One region of the Erysipelothrix rhusiopathiae genome, then DNA from elsewhere that is predicted to be linked to it. Evidence: a T-box and tRNA genes for the amino acid it is inferred to sense, from the RefSeq annotation. Region 1 holds a T-box; the other regions hold tRNA genes.

Region 1 (4,650 bases):
ATCAATAGAAATGTCACAAATAAATGTAACCGGTATCATTTATGTAGGAATAAATTCAAAAGCACCGCCAAACAATACAAGAATAGAACAAAAAAAGAGTATTAACACATCCCTGCATTAATACTCAATTCAAGCAATTCTAAATACTGTAAAATTTGTTATTTTTCAATTTTATGGATATAACGTGTACTGATTTCGTTTTCAACCATTTGCATGAATACATCTAAATCAAATGGATTTTGTGCTCGTTCACCATAACGGCGTACGTTAACACTACGATCTTCGATTTCTTGATCTCCAATAATTAATTGAAGTGGAATTTTATTCTTTTGCGCTTCACGTAAACGATAACCTAATTTTTCATTACGGCCATCAACATGTGCACGAATACCTTTTTCTAAAAGAAGATCGCAGACTTCGTTTGCATAATCCATATGGAATTCCGTATTTACTGGAATGATTTCTATTTGTTTTGGTGCCATCCACAGTGGGAAACCACCTGCAAAATGCTCAATCAGAATACCAATAAAGCGTTCAATTGACCCAAAAATTGCACGGTGGAGCATGATTGGACGTTTTTTCTTTCCATCTTCCGCAACATATGTGAGGTCAAAACGTTCAGGAAGGTTCATATCCAATTGGACAGTACCACATTGCCATACTCGGTTTAAAGAATCTCTTACTTTGAAGTCTAGTTTAGGACCATAGAAAGCACCATCGCCCTCATTAATCTTAAAGTCGACACCAGCGGCCATACAAGCCTCTTTAAGCGCTTGTTCTGATCGATCCCAAACATCAATATCACCAATGTATTTGTCCTCAGGACGCGTTGATAATTCAATTGAGTAAGAAAGACCAAATGTCGAATAAATTTCATTAATGAAATCTAAAATTTCAACAATTTCATCTTGTAATTGATCTTCACGCATAAACAAGTGAGCATCATCTTGAGTAAAGGAACGAACACGGAATAACCCATTTAATGCCCCACTTGCCTCGTGACGATGAACATGACCCATCTCAGCAAGACGAATTGGTAAATCACGATATGAATGCAAACCGTTTTTATAGACGAGCATTCCTCCAGGACAATTCATAGGTTTGATTGCGAACTCGCGATCATCAATAGTTGATGTATACATATTTTCGCGATAATTTTCCCAGTGACCTGAGACTTCCCACAATTCTTTATTTAACATCGTTGGAGTTTGTGTAAATACATAGCCACGTTTGATGTGTGCATTGTAGTAATACTCATCCAAAGCATGACGCAATGTCATACCATTTGGTAACCAAAATGGGAAACCCGGGCCAAATTCACTCATCATGAAGAGTTCAAGTTCTTTACCAAGTTTTTTATGATCACGTGCTTTGGCTGCTTCTAGCCATTCAAGATACTGATTAAGATCTTCTTCAGTTTCAAATGTAATTCCGTAGACACGTTGAAGCATTTTGTTATTGGAATCACCTTTCCAATATGCTCCAGAAACTTTAAGAAGTTTGAAATATTTCATTTTCTTTGTCGTTTCAACATGCGGTCCACGACATAAGTCAATGAATTCTGCTTGACGGTATGCTGATATTGTTGCATCATCCTCAAGATTGTTGATGATATCGATCTTATAGGAATCGTCTTTGAAAATTTCTAAAGCTTCTTCTTTTGTTAACTCTTCACGTGTAATGCGCTTGTCTTCTTTCGCAATTTTACGCATCATTGACTCGATTTTAGGTAAGTCCTCTTCTGTTAAAACTTGATCTCCTAAATCCATGTCATAATAAAAACCATCTTCAATTACAGGTCCAACCCAGAATTTCGCTTCAGGATACAGACGCTTCACAGCATGAGCAAGTAAGTGTGCTGATGAGTGATTCAAGATATTTAGACGTTCGTCTTCTCTAATATTTACCATAATAACCTCCTCTATAATAAAGAAAAAACGTAAATCCATCCAAAAGGACGAATTTACGCGGTACCACCTTTAATTCACAATTTAAATTGTGCACTTAAACTGTTAACGCCAGAATACGGGATTTTTTCTAAAATCCAACTCTGAGGTGGTAAATACGCATATTCTACGAGAAGTTTTCACCAACCACTTCACTCTCTAGTTCAAAACAACGTATTTTTGTCCTCTTCACTGTTTATATATTATTTATACATCAATAGTAAAGAAATATCAACTAAATTACAAAATTACCTTCATTAAATACGATAATAGTTTTACCATCGTGTGTCGTTCCTACAACACTCATATCCTCACTACCAAACATAAAGTCTTCATGATTTAATGAATCATTCGCATTATGTGCAAGTAATTCTTCACCAGTCATCTCGGTACCACCTTTAAGATTCATTGGGTAAGCACGACCTAAGGCCATATGACATGAAGCATTTTCATCAAAAAGCGTGTTATAGAATAGAATATTCAGATCGGAAATGGGTGATTGATGCGAAATGAGTGCAATTTCACCAATGTGACGGCTTCCTTCATCCGTGTTTAAAAGTTGTTCTAATGTTTCGCGTTCTTGTTTCGCGTCAAACTCAACAACTTTTCCATCAACGAATTTCAACCAGAATTCATCAATAAGCTTTCCATTATAGTTTAATGGTTTTGTGCTATATACAATACCATTTACATTTAGGCGATCAGGCATGGTAAATGATTCCTCAGTCGGCATATTTGGATTAAATGTATATCCGCGTTCTGATACTTCTTCACCACCAGCCCATACATGATTATCGACCAATCCAACTACAATATCAGTTCCCTTACCATTTTTGAAATGCAGCGATTTAAAATTGTAGTCGTTTAAAATTTGATTTTGATGTGACAGTTTTGCATTATGTTTTTCCCATGCTTCAACTGGATCATCACTTTCATTAATACGTACAGCATAAAGAATAGCTTCTAACAGTTTTTCATATGCTTCTTCAATCTCAAGATCTGGGAAAACTACGTGTGCCCATTCTTTGGTTGGAAGTGATACTAATGACCACTGACCTCGATTTGCCATCGTATACTCTCGCATACGTTTTAAAGCCTGCGCTTGTGCTTTAGCTTGTGCAGCCAGTTTATCACCGTCTACATCAGCCATAAGCCCAGGTGATGGTGCATAGATAGAGAGACGACATAAATCTTCATCTAAATAACTATCGTATTCATCAATAAGCCATTGTGGAATATCGGTAAGTGTTTCAATATCTTGATTTTGAACATGCATTTTCGCAATATGATCATCACCAAATTTGATAACAACTTTTTTAGCACCTGCTGCATAAGCTTCCTCTACAATTAAACGAGCAAATTCATAGTGCTCAGCTTTAACATTTACTAAAACTGTTTGTCCTTTTTGTACATTTACACCTGAACAAACCGCTAATTTAGCATATTTTTTTAATAAATCATTCATTATCTGTGACCTTCTTTCGAGTAACACAACATCGCCGCACCAATTACACCAGGTTCATCCAACTTCGCTTCAACAAATTGTGTATCTCTCATTTGTTCATGAACGAGATCCTGATAATAACCGATCATACGGTCCCAATATAAGTTTTTCGATTTCGTAACACCACCACCAATTACAAAAACATGTGGATTACATACATGCGCAATTGAAGAGAGCATCATAGCGAAATCGTAGGACATTTCATCAATTAGTTGAATTGCCTGTTCATTTCCTTGTTCCATTAAGGTGAAAATTTCTTCTGCAGACTGAATCTTTGGATCAATCAATTCTTGAGCTTTACGAACTAATGCCGAACCACTTGCTTCATTTTCAACCGCACCCGCATTTAAAGTATTAATGTCCGACCGTCGAACACGTTCACGATCAATCACGATATTACCGACTTCCCCCGCATACCCCTTGTGACCAGAAAGCACTTGTCCATTAAATACAAGTGCTCCCCCAATACCTGTAGAATGCGTTAAATAATACACAACATTATTGCCTTTACCTGCACCAACGAGTGCTTCAGCAAGACCTGCAACGTTTGCATCATTATCCATATAGATTGGTAAATCTATATGTTTTTTGAGATAATCGATTACCGGATACTCCGTAAACCCTTTCATGTTTGTAGATAAGGTTACGCACCCGAGTTCTGTGTTCACTGGACCGGGTAAACCCAGTCCAATTCCAACACATTCATCAAATTGCTTTAAATTTTTTATCATCGAAATGATATTATCTAAAACAACTTCAGGTCCCTCAAGTGCGTATGATTCGCTCTTAACTTGCTCATGAATCTTTCCATCTTCATCAATAACAGCCACACGTACATTTGTACCGCCTAAATCAACTCCGATATATTTATTCATAACAATCTCCTTATTTTATTTCAATAATTTTCATTGTATTTGTATTACCGGTACCTGTTGGGTATCCAGCAGCAATAATAACTTTTTTACCTGGTTCGATTCCGAAGTTTTTAGCAATTGTATTTGCAATTTCATCATCATTTGTCATTTCATTTCGAATATCTGAAACAACTGGTTTCACACCCCAAACAATTTCAAGTCGATTTTGTACTTCTTTAGTGAAAGTAACAGCAATCACAGGAACGTTTGGACGATATTTTGAGATACGTTTAGCAGTTGAACCGCTTTGAGTAAATGCAATTACCGCAGCAACATCATCAAGGTT
Region 2 (4,650 bases), 880 kb from region 1:
TGCGACAGAAGACAAGACGTGCTTTTTCAAGAATAAGTTCATATTTTGCTTTGCGCATGGCTTCATTTGAAACACGAGTCATTGAAACACCTCACTTAATGACACTTGTGTCATTTTTCTAGATTTATTTTATGACACAGATGTCATTAAGTCAAGTACAAATAAAAAAGCCATTAAAATGGCTTAGTATCACAACACATCGTAATGACCTGATCGGCTTCGTCAATAATCTTGAAACCAAGGTTTTGAAATAGCTTCAATGAAAAGGTGTTGTGGTCTCTTACTTGTGCAAATATTTGTGGGATGCCTAATACGGTTGCTCGAAATAACAAGCCTTCCACAGCAAAGGTTCCAATATGTTGGTTTTGATATTTCGGATCAACAATAATTTTTATTTGATTTCCTATCAGTGCGACACTTCCGCATTGATGAAAGGTGTCTCCGTTTAGAATTTCAATATAATAAAGTTCGCCATTCTCAGCGAGATTTGTATAATAAGACGCAACTTCTTGATCAGAAAAAATCATCCGATCTCCGCGAAGAGCAAACATCAAATCTTCATTTTCCATCCAGGATCGAGCTTCATCCGACAATACATCAAATTTCACAAGATGTAATGATTCTGATAAGTGTATAAAAGCAGGTTGATTCTTTGTATTCATATTTACCCCTCCTTTAAAACAGTCTATCATGTGTAAGCGTGGCACTTGGTGAATGTTTATGGAAAATTGAAATGCGCGTGTGTCTTTACATAAAGGAATAGGTATTGTATATTTGTTGTACTTTAAAGGAGGATACGATGAATACAATTATAGGACTTGGTATTGTACTTGAAGCCTCAGATAAAACAATTGGACAAATTGAAAATATCCTGGATCTTGTGGACAGTTATAAAACTAAAATGGAAATTACACATCCTAAAGACGGTGATTATCACGATTGGATTACCGAAACTGTGGATGGAAATATCTATACAACAATCGAAAAACTTGCTTACCGAACATCTTACGCTGATATCGAATTTAAGATTGGAAATAAAGATGTGGAAACACGCATGAGTATCACCAATGAGACGGATGCATTGGTCGTAAAATTTGATATTGTGGAAGAGCATCTTCTACCTGAAAAAAGTGTAGAACATTTAGAAGCAACAACACAATTAATGACTCATATTTTTGAGATTATTGATCGTAATGTGGAGTATGAGTATTTATTCTGCGATAGTGAAGCGGAATATCTCTATTCAAAACAACGCTTACTCGAAGTAGGTCATCAACCCTATGCACTTTTCAAAATGAATGATCGTAATACGGTCTATGCAGAATGGTATCTTGATGGTTTTACCTTAAGAGGGTCCCATTAATCAACGAAAAACAGGTCTTTAAGATCTGTTTTTTTATGAAATAATAGAATTATAATCTAATAAATATGTGCTTGAATCGATTCTGTTTCTCAAATAAAGAAAACGGCAAGCACCAGTAAGTAGGAAACTGTTAAAGGTATTACGAATCGTAGTATCATTTCAGGTTTTTATCCAATATGGACAAGAAAAGGGCAGTATTTAAAGGATAAAAGAAGTATGCTTAGTACTGTTTGGGAGGAGATGTCCATGAAAGAAACTAAAAAAATTAAAAGAAGAATTATTCTTAGTATTTTCGTATTAATTGTTGCATGCGCATGTCTATATTACTTAGTTACATTTGATGCGGGTGAGAGTCCTCAAGAATTTCCATATGAGAGTGGAAACTATATTGTGGGAACAGATTTAGATCCAGGAGAATATATGCTTCTTACGGATCAAGAAGGCTATTTTGAAATAAGAAATCAAAATTCATCACAGATTAAGAGCAACGACAATTTTAAAGGGAATTCAATTATCACTTTAAATGAGAATGAAGTAATTGAGGTTTCAAGAGCACTTATATATCCTTATATAGCTTCGCCAGAACTCAAGCCTCAAGCAGATGGCATGTATAAGATTGGGGAACATTTAGATGCTGGAACGTATAAATTAAAAACTGAATTAAGTGGTTATTATGAAATCACAACATCGTCCGATCATAATGTCGACGATATTCTTGAGAATAATAATTTTACGGATACAGTTACGATTTATGTTAAGGACGGGGAGTATCTAAAACTTAATTCAGCCTTGATTCTTGAACGACCATCATCATAATCACAATAAAAAAATAAAAAGCACGTAGTGGTCAAAGAATAACCAATACGTGCTTTGTTTTAATTTTAATGGTGCCGCCACCGAGAATCGAACTCGGAACTGAGCATTACCATTGCTCTATTTTACCATTGAACTATGGCGGCATTGCATTACTATAATACTCAATGTAATTCAAAAAATCAAATACTATTTTAAATAATCTTGGTGGAATAATTGTTTAGTTAAGAATAACCATTATTTAGTAATGCTTTACTAATTTTTAGAAGTAACTTTTACTGATGAAAGCGGTATAACTGTGGTACAATGTTAAAAAATAGGAGGCAAGTATGAAGGACTTAACTTTAGTAATATTAGCTGCCGGAATGGGAAGCCGTTACGGTGGATTAAAACAAATTGACAAATTCGGAAAAAATGGCGAGGCAATCATCGACTTTTCAATCTATGATGCAATTCAAGCAGGATTTAATAAACTTGTATTAATTATTCGTGAGGAACATGAAGCAATTTTTGAAGCAGAACTTGTTGGGAAAATTAGACCGTTTATCAATGTGGAATATGCTTTCCAAAGTACAAGTGATGTTCCTGAATGGTTTGAAGGGGTTGAAGGCCGTGAAAAACCTTGGGGAACAACACATGCGTTGCTTGCTGCTCGTAACCAGGTTTCAGGACCTTTTATGATTATCAATGCAGATGACTATTACGGAAAAGCTGCTTTTGTAGAAATGGCACGTTTCTTAAATGAAGATGTTACAGATCAACAGGCTGCAATGATGGGATACATTGTGGACAATACAATTACAGACAACGGTACAGTAACACGTGGTGTATGTAAGAATGTTGATGGTTTCTTAACAGATATTGTGGAAACAGATGGCATTAAGCGTACAGATAAAGGTGTTGTCGGAGGACCTGATGAAACTTTGATTGCTGATGGAACACAAGTTTCAATGAACTTCTGGGGCTTTACACCTGCAATCTTTGATTTAATGGAATCAAAATTCGAAACATTCTTAAAAGAAGAAGTTGCGAAGAACCCTATGAAATCAGAAGCACTTCTACCGAATGATGTGGGATCTTTAATCAATGACGGTAAATTATCCGTTAAAATCTTAGATACTCCAGATCGCTGGTTTGGTGTTACATATCAAGAAGATAAACCAATGGTTCTTGCACAGTTTGCGAAGTTCCAAGAAGATGGTACATACCCAGAAAAACTTTGGGATAAAGCGTAAAATTAAGCTTTAGTTTAAAATTTATCACCTTCTGTGAATAGTGAAATAAAAAAAGAGTGAAGCATTATCGTCTGAAGATTATTCAGATGGTAATGCTTTTTTTATTCTAATGGTGTTGGTGTTTAAAGCAATGAGGTAGGAGTATTACTTTAGAGTGTATAATGTTGTCCGAATACTATGTCTACAACCACAAATAGAAAACCTCCTGTTCGATAAGTATTGATAAATACTCCGTTTCAAGAGGTTTTTTCATATAGTTAAAAAAATCTAACGTTCATTGTAAATAATATCTATAAAGAAAAGATTCAATAAAATTAAATCTATTTAGAATTCTTATTTCGTTTTATTCTCTTCGTATTGTATAAGATAACACCGGCACTTAAAAGGAGTAGTCCAGAAAATTTTTGTTTTTTTGTGACTCCTGCATTTGGTAATGTGTCAACAGGTGTTTTTTTCACATCAGATTCAGTGTTTGTTTTTAAAACTATTTCGACACTATTTACAATTGTTTCAACTGGATTAAGTGTAGGTTTTACAAGGTTTTCAATATGAGGTGGTTTCGTAACTCCACTTTCGGGAGTCGGACGAATGTTGATTACCTCAGGTGTGATTGCGATATCATCATTAACAGGTGTGTTTGAAACTGTAATCTCTTTAATGTTTTTCGAATAGACATATGTGATTTCCTGTTGGATGTCACTAAAGACGCCATCCGGTTCTCCATGTATGTGTTTGAAGGTGTACTCGGGGATCTCTTCTTTTTCGGTTGTATAGGATTCTCCAATGTTACCAGAGAGTGTTTTCTGCGGATGAAGATGGTTGTTGTCTTCGTCAATATAGTTTACGTAAATATCTGCGCCCTTCGAAGGTTCGATTTCTTTTTCGTAGGTTGCTCTAAATACAGTGGACATGTAAAAATCACTAAATGTCCAACTTCCACTCCGTGTTAACCCCATAAAGCTAGCCATATGGAAATGTGTATCTGAGTTACTTAATAAATCCCCTAATGTGATTTCTAGAACAGTGTCACCTACATTTACTTTATAATGAATATTTGTTAATGCTTGTGCCTCTTCCTCTGTCTTGACAATTATTTGTTTGTAATTATCATTGTTAGGAGGGAAATTAATGGCTTCGATTGCTCCCTTATTGTTTTGGGGATAGTCACGAGGCACGATATAATACTCGTTATTATTTTTTTTATCAAGCCATCTTACACCGTTATCATATTCATATTCT
Region 3 (4,650 bases), 740 kb from region 1:
ACAAAAACAAGAAGAGCGTTGGCTTAAGTTATATCAAAAAGTAGAACATCGTCAGCGCACGCAAACGCGACAAGATCCTGCGAAGGGACGCCTGTTGAAGAAAAAAATGCATAATATTAAATCAATGGAACGACGATTTGAACGGGATGTTTTACCTGAAAAACGAGATTTCGAAGGGGCGATTAAGCTTTCCTTTGATGATCAAGAAAAAGTTCATCATAAAAAAATTTTGGATTTCCATGAGGTTGAATTGAAGTGCGGGGAAACAGTGTTAGCGCATAATCTACAACTCACGGTTTACAGTCGTGATCGGATTGCGATTGTCGGACGTAATGGCATCGGAAAAACAACCTTGCTGCATGAAATTGTGAAATCCTTTGATACTCATGAAGTTGGTGTCATGCATCAATCCTATGAACTTAATCTTGACTATAATCTTACGCCGATTGAAAATTGTGTTGTAGAAGGGTCTCGAGATGAACGTGGTAGCATTACAAACCACCTCGGTAGTTTAAAGTTCACAGAGATTGAAATGAATACACCAATGCATCTGTTGTCTGGTGGCCAAAAAGCAAAAGTGTCATTATTAAAACTTGTTCTTAAAAATCCTAAAGTCATCATTCTTGATGAGCCTACTCGTAATTTAAGTCCTTTGAGTGTAGGGGTTATTTATAACTTACTCAACGAGTATCAAGGCGCGATCATTTCCGTAACACATGACCGAACGCTTATCCAAGAAGTTTTTGAGGATATTTACTATTTTGATGCTTCGGGACTCTCAATTATTTCATAATATTTCCCGGGTGAATTTTTTGTGAAGAAAATTGAAATAGAATCTATTTGAGACTTTGCGTGAAAACAAGTAGAATAAGAAATAAGGACGGTGGGAATATGAAAGAACATGTAATTCGGTTAATGCCTGGTGATGATTTATTGCAAGGAATTGATGCTTACTGTAAGAAATTTCAAATTACATCAGGATATATAGGGACATGCGTTGGAAGTTTATCCAGTGTTGTCTTTCGTAAAGGTCATAATAAAAAAGAAATTCAATTACAGGGACCCTATGAAATTGTTTCGTGCGTTGGAACGGTTTCTCAAGGGGGTCACCATATTCATGCGTCCATCAGTGACTTGGAATTTAAAGTTCTCGGTGGTCATGTTGCTTTGGGGTGTACCGTAAAGTCAACTGCGGAAATTGTGATCATTGAACTTGAACATCATCAATTAACACGAACCAAAGGTGAGTTATCTGGGTTTAAGGAACTTGAAATTGAAGTTACAGGTAATGTATGTAAAGAGAGTTAAGAAAAAAGAACGGAAGCTTCCGTTCTTTTTATGTGTTTGAGCTTTGTGCAGTTTGAGCAGCACGTCTTGAATTCGCAAGTTCCGCATCAATCGCAATGGTTATACAAAGGCATAGCAAGGCATTGTTGTCATCGTGAATATTCAATTCATAACTGTCGCCCCAACTAAACCATTTCTTGGACAGCGTCATCAGTGTTTTGTTGTGCGAAGTAATGTTGTAACGATGTCCAAGATAATCACCGCTGAGTTTCCAGTCAAGGTGTTTAAGCGAGAATTTCATTTTAAATAATGACAAATCCCTTTTTAAAAGAACATTGTGATCGGCAGTGCTGATGATGTATTGAGATAAAAAATGGAAGGGCTTGTGTTTTACGGTCGCAACAGGTGTTTGGGTTGCATCCGTAATTGTGAATTTACGACCAATGGTTAAAATTGAGCCATGCACTGAATATAGGGTTGTGCCATATTCGTCTTTGACATCAAATCGATCACGAATCGACAGTACGTGTTGTTTTACATATAATTTCATATTTTTTCTCCTAGGGTCTTGATTTGGATGTAAATGAGATGTACAATTTAATCACGCCGGCTTAGCTCAATTGGTAGAGCAACTGAATCGTAATCAGTAGGTTGGGGGTTCAAGTCCTCTAGCCGGCACCATAACATTTACACCAGTTGGTGTTTTTTTTTATAATCTCAGTTTATCACAATTAATCCATACAGTCGATGGATGCATTTTGAAATATATAGAAAAAACATTTCAAATGATATTTAGATTGTAAGGGGTTTATGTCCTTTATTTAAAGGAAATGAATGAAATATTATTTCAGTTTATTAGGCTACCATTTTGAAAATGAATTTGATATAATGACAATGTACATAAAGGAGAATATCATGGAAGGTTTAGAATTACTTAGTTTTCAAATGATTTCATTTAACGGGTCGGCTCGTTCATGTTTTGTGGAAGCAATTCAGGCAGCGAAAGAGGGCGACTTCGAACGTGCAGAACAGCTTATGGCTGAAGGTGAAGAACAATTTGTTGAGGGACATCGTGTTCATGCACAATTAATTCAACAAGAAGCTCAAAATGGCGCAACACAAGTGAACTTGTTGTTGATTCATGCGGAAGATCAAATGATGAGCGCAGAAGTATTAAAAATTATGGCTACAGAGCTTATTGACATTCACAAGAAAATTCAATAAGAGCTGTGGCTCTTTTTTTATTTTTAGGCACATGGTACAATGCAATTAGTTAGATGTAAACATAAAATGAGGAGATCATCATGTTAAAAGAAAATAAAATATGGATTGCACAGGGCGAAGCACCAGTGTATATTTTACCGCAGATGTTAAATCGTCATGGATTGATTACGGGTGCTACAGGTACTGGTAAGACGGTTACGTTGAAAGTTTTAACGGAAGCATTGAGTGACTTAGGTGTTCCTACGTTTTTAGCGGATATTAAAGGTGATGTGTCCGGACTTGCCTCCGCAGGAGTTGATAACCCTAATGTATCCAGCCGTGTTGAAAAGTTTGGCGTGGATGGATTTGAATATAAAGGGTTTCCTGTAACGTTTTGGGATATTTACGGTAAGGGTGGTATTCCCGTTCGTACTACGATTTCTGAAATGGGTCCTATTATGCTTTCAAAACTTATGGATCTTAATGAAACGCAAGCGAGTGTGTTATCTTTAGTTTTTAAAATTGCGGATACACAAGGCTTGTTGTTGCTGGATATTAAGGATTTAAAAGCGATGTTGGACTATGTTTACCAAAACAATAAGGAACTTGCTGCGCAATATGGTTTAATGTCTACACAGACAATAGGCGCAGTTGTTCGTAAAGTTGTTTTTTTGGAAGAACAAGGTGCAGATATTTTCTTTGGTGAACCTGCTTTAGATATCCAAGATTGGATTTGTACGGATTCAAATGGACGCGGTATGATTAATGTTCTTCATAGTGTTGAGTTGTTCCGCCAACCAACCCTTTACGCAACCTTTTTACTTTGGATGTTATCGGAACTTTTTGAAACATTACCTGAAGTTGGGGACGTAGAGAAACCAAAGATGGTGTTCTTCTTTGATGAAGCGCATCTTCTGTTTAAGGACGTTCCGAAAGCGTTAGTGGATCGAATTGAACTTGTTGTTAAGTTGATTCGTTCAAAAGGAGTGGGTGTGTATTTTATCTCCCAAAGTCCTTCAGACATCCCAGATCGCGTTTTAAGTCAGCTTGGGAACCGAATCCAACATGCACTTCGTGCATACACGCCTGGGGAACAAAAACAGGTAAGAGCTGCAGCTCAAAGTTTTAGAACTAATCCGAATTTCAATACTGAGACAGCGATTATGGAACTGGGTACGGGAGAAGCGATTATTTCAACGCTTGATGAAAAGGGAACACCACAAATTGCGGAACGTGCTTTCGTGTTGCCGCCGCAAAGTCTTATGGCTGAAGTGGATGCAAGCATGCGAATGTCAATGATTCATAACAGTAGTTTTAATCAAAAATATATGGAATCGATTGATCGATTTTCAGCGTATGAGTCACTAGCAGAAAAAATGACTCAAGCAGGGATTGAAGAGGAGCAGGAAAAAGTGAATTTAGAACTTGAAAAAGAACGTCTCGCATTCGAGAAAGAGAAACAAAAATTGGAAAAAGAAAAAGAAAAATTACAAAATCGTAAGAAGACCACAACAAGACATCGTCAGACACCAATTGAAAAAGGAATGAATCGAACGATGAGTACTATCGGGAATGAGTTAGGTAAAGCGATTTCAAGAAACATAATGGGAATCCTTACTGGGAAGAAATGATTAGAAATGTTAACGCTTTCTTATAGACACTATTTGCCTTTGTTGTTATAATAGTTTCATATCGAGGAGGATATTATGAGAAAAATTATTTTATTATGTTCAGCAGGTATGTCAACAAGTATCCTTGTTACAAAAATGCAAGAAGCCGCTGCTGCACAAGGATATGACGTAGAAATATCAGCTCACGCTGTAAGTGAAGCCGCACGTGTTGGTGCTGATGCAGACATCATCCTACTAGGACCTCAAGTTCGTTTCAATTTAAGTACAGTTCAAAAACAATTACCAGAAAAACCAATTGAAGTTATCGATATGCGTGCATACGGTACTATGAACGGTGAAGCTGTCATTGCGGAAGTTAAAAAAGTACTTGGCGATGCTTAAATCTAAAAATGTTAGTGTAAACTAACATTTTTTATTTTATAATAGTAAGTAATTACGATGGAGGTTATTATGAAAATAAATATCGTGTATTATTCAGCTTCAGGGAATACGCAAATGATTGCGGATTCAATATTCGAAGCAGTTGAAG

What was found. The T-box of region 1 lies ahead of thrS (threonine--tRNA ligase). A T-box ahead of a tRNA ligase gene usually reads a tRNA of that ligase, here a tRNA-Thr.
Region 2: it has a tRNA-Thr gene. The T-box ahead of thrS (threonine--tRNA ligase) is inferred to sense a tRNA for this amino acid. The anticodon was not compared.
Region 3: it has a tRNA-Thr gene. The T-box ahead of thrS (threonine--tRNA ligase) is inferred to sense a tRNA for this amino acid. The anticodon was not compared.

What each region holds. Positions count from the first base shown of each region.
Region 1 covers NZ_LR134439.1:1,706,522-1,711,171, forward strand. The annotation lists gene thrS (threonine--tRNA ligase) at 159-1,910, opposite strand; T-box leader at 1,951-2,148, opposite strand; gene EL194_RS08260 (aminopeptidase) at 2,182-3,411, opposite strand; gene EL194_RS08265 (ROK family protein) at 3,411-4,325, opposite strand; gene pyk (pyruvate kinase) at 4,336-4,650, opposite strand, start outside.
Region 2 covers NZ_LR134439.1:828,187-832,836, forward strand. The annotation lists gene EL194_RS04045 (TetR/AcrR family transcriptional regulator) at 1-82, opposite strand, end outside; gene EL194_RS04050 (GNAT family N-acetyltransferase) at 174-662, opposite strand; gene EL194_RS04055 (Imm64 family immunity protein) at 800-1,363, shown strand; gene EL194_RS04060 (hypothetical protein) at 1,610-2,179, shown strand; tRNA gene EL194_RS04065 (tRNA-Thr) at 2,249-2,322, opposite strand; gene EL194_RS04070 (nucleotidyltransferase family protein) at 2,506-3,411, shown strand; gene EL194_RS04075 (MucBP domain-containing protein) at 3,732-4,650, opposite strand, start outside.
Region 3 covers NZ_LR134439.1:679,375-684,024, forward strand. The annotation lists gene EL194_RS03395 (ATP-binding cassette domain-containing protein) at 1-793, shown strand, start outside; gene EL194_RS03400 (PPC domain-containing DNA-binding protein) at 892-1,308, shown strand; partial or broken gene EL194_RS03405 (LURP-one-related/scramblase family protein) at 1,337-1,840, opposite strand; tRNA gene EL194_RS03410 (tRNA-Thr) at 1,893-1,968, shown strand; gene EL194_RS03415 (PTS lactose/cellobiose transporter subunit IIA) at 2,203-2,511, shown strand; gene EL194_RS03420 (helicase HerA-like domain-containing protein) at 2,592-4,121, shown strand; gene EL194_RS03425 (PTS sugar transporter subunit IIB) at 4,197-4,502, shown strand; gene EL194_RS03430 (flavodoxin domain-containing protein) at 4,572-4,650, shown strand, end outside.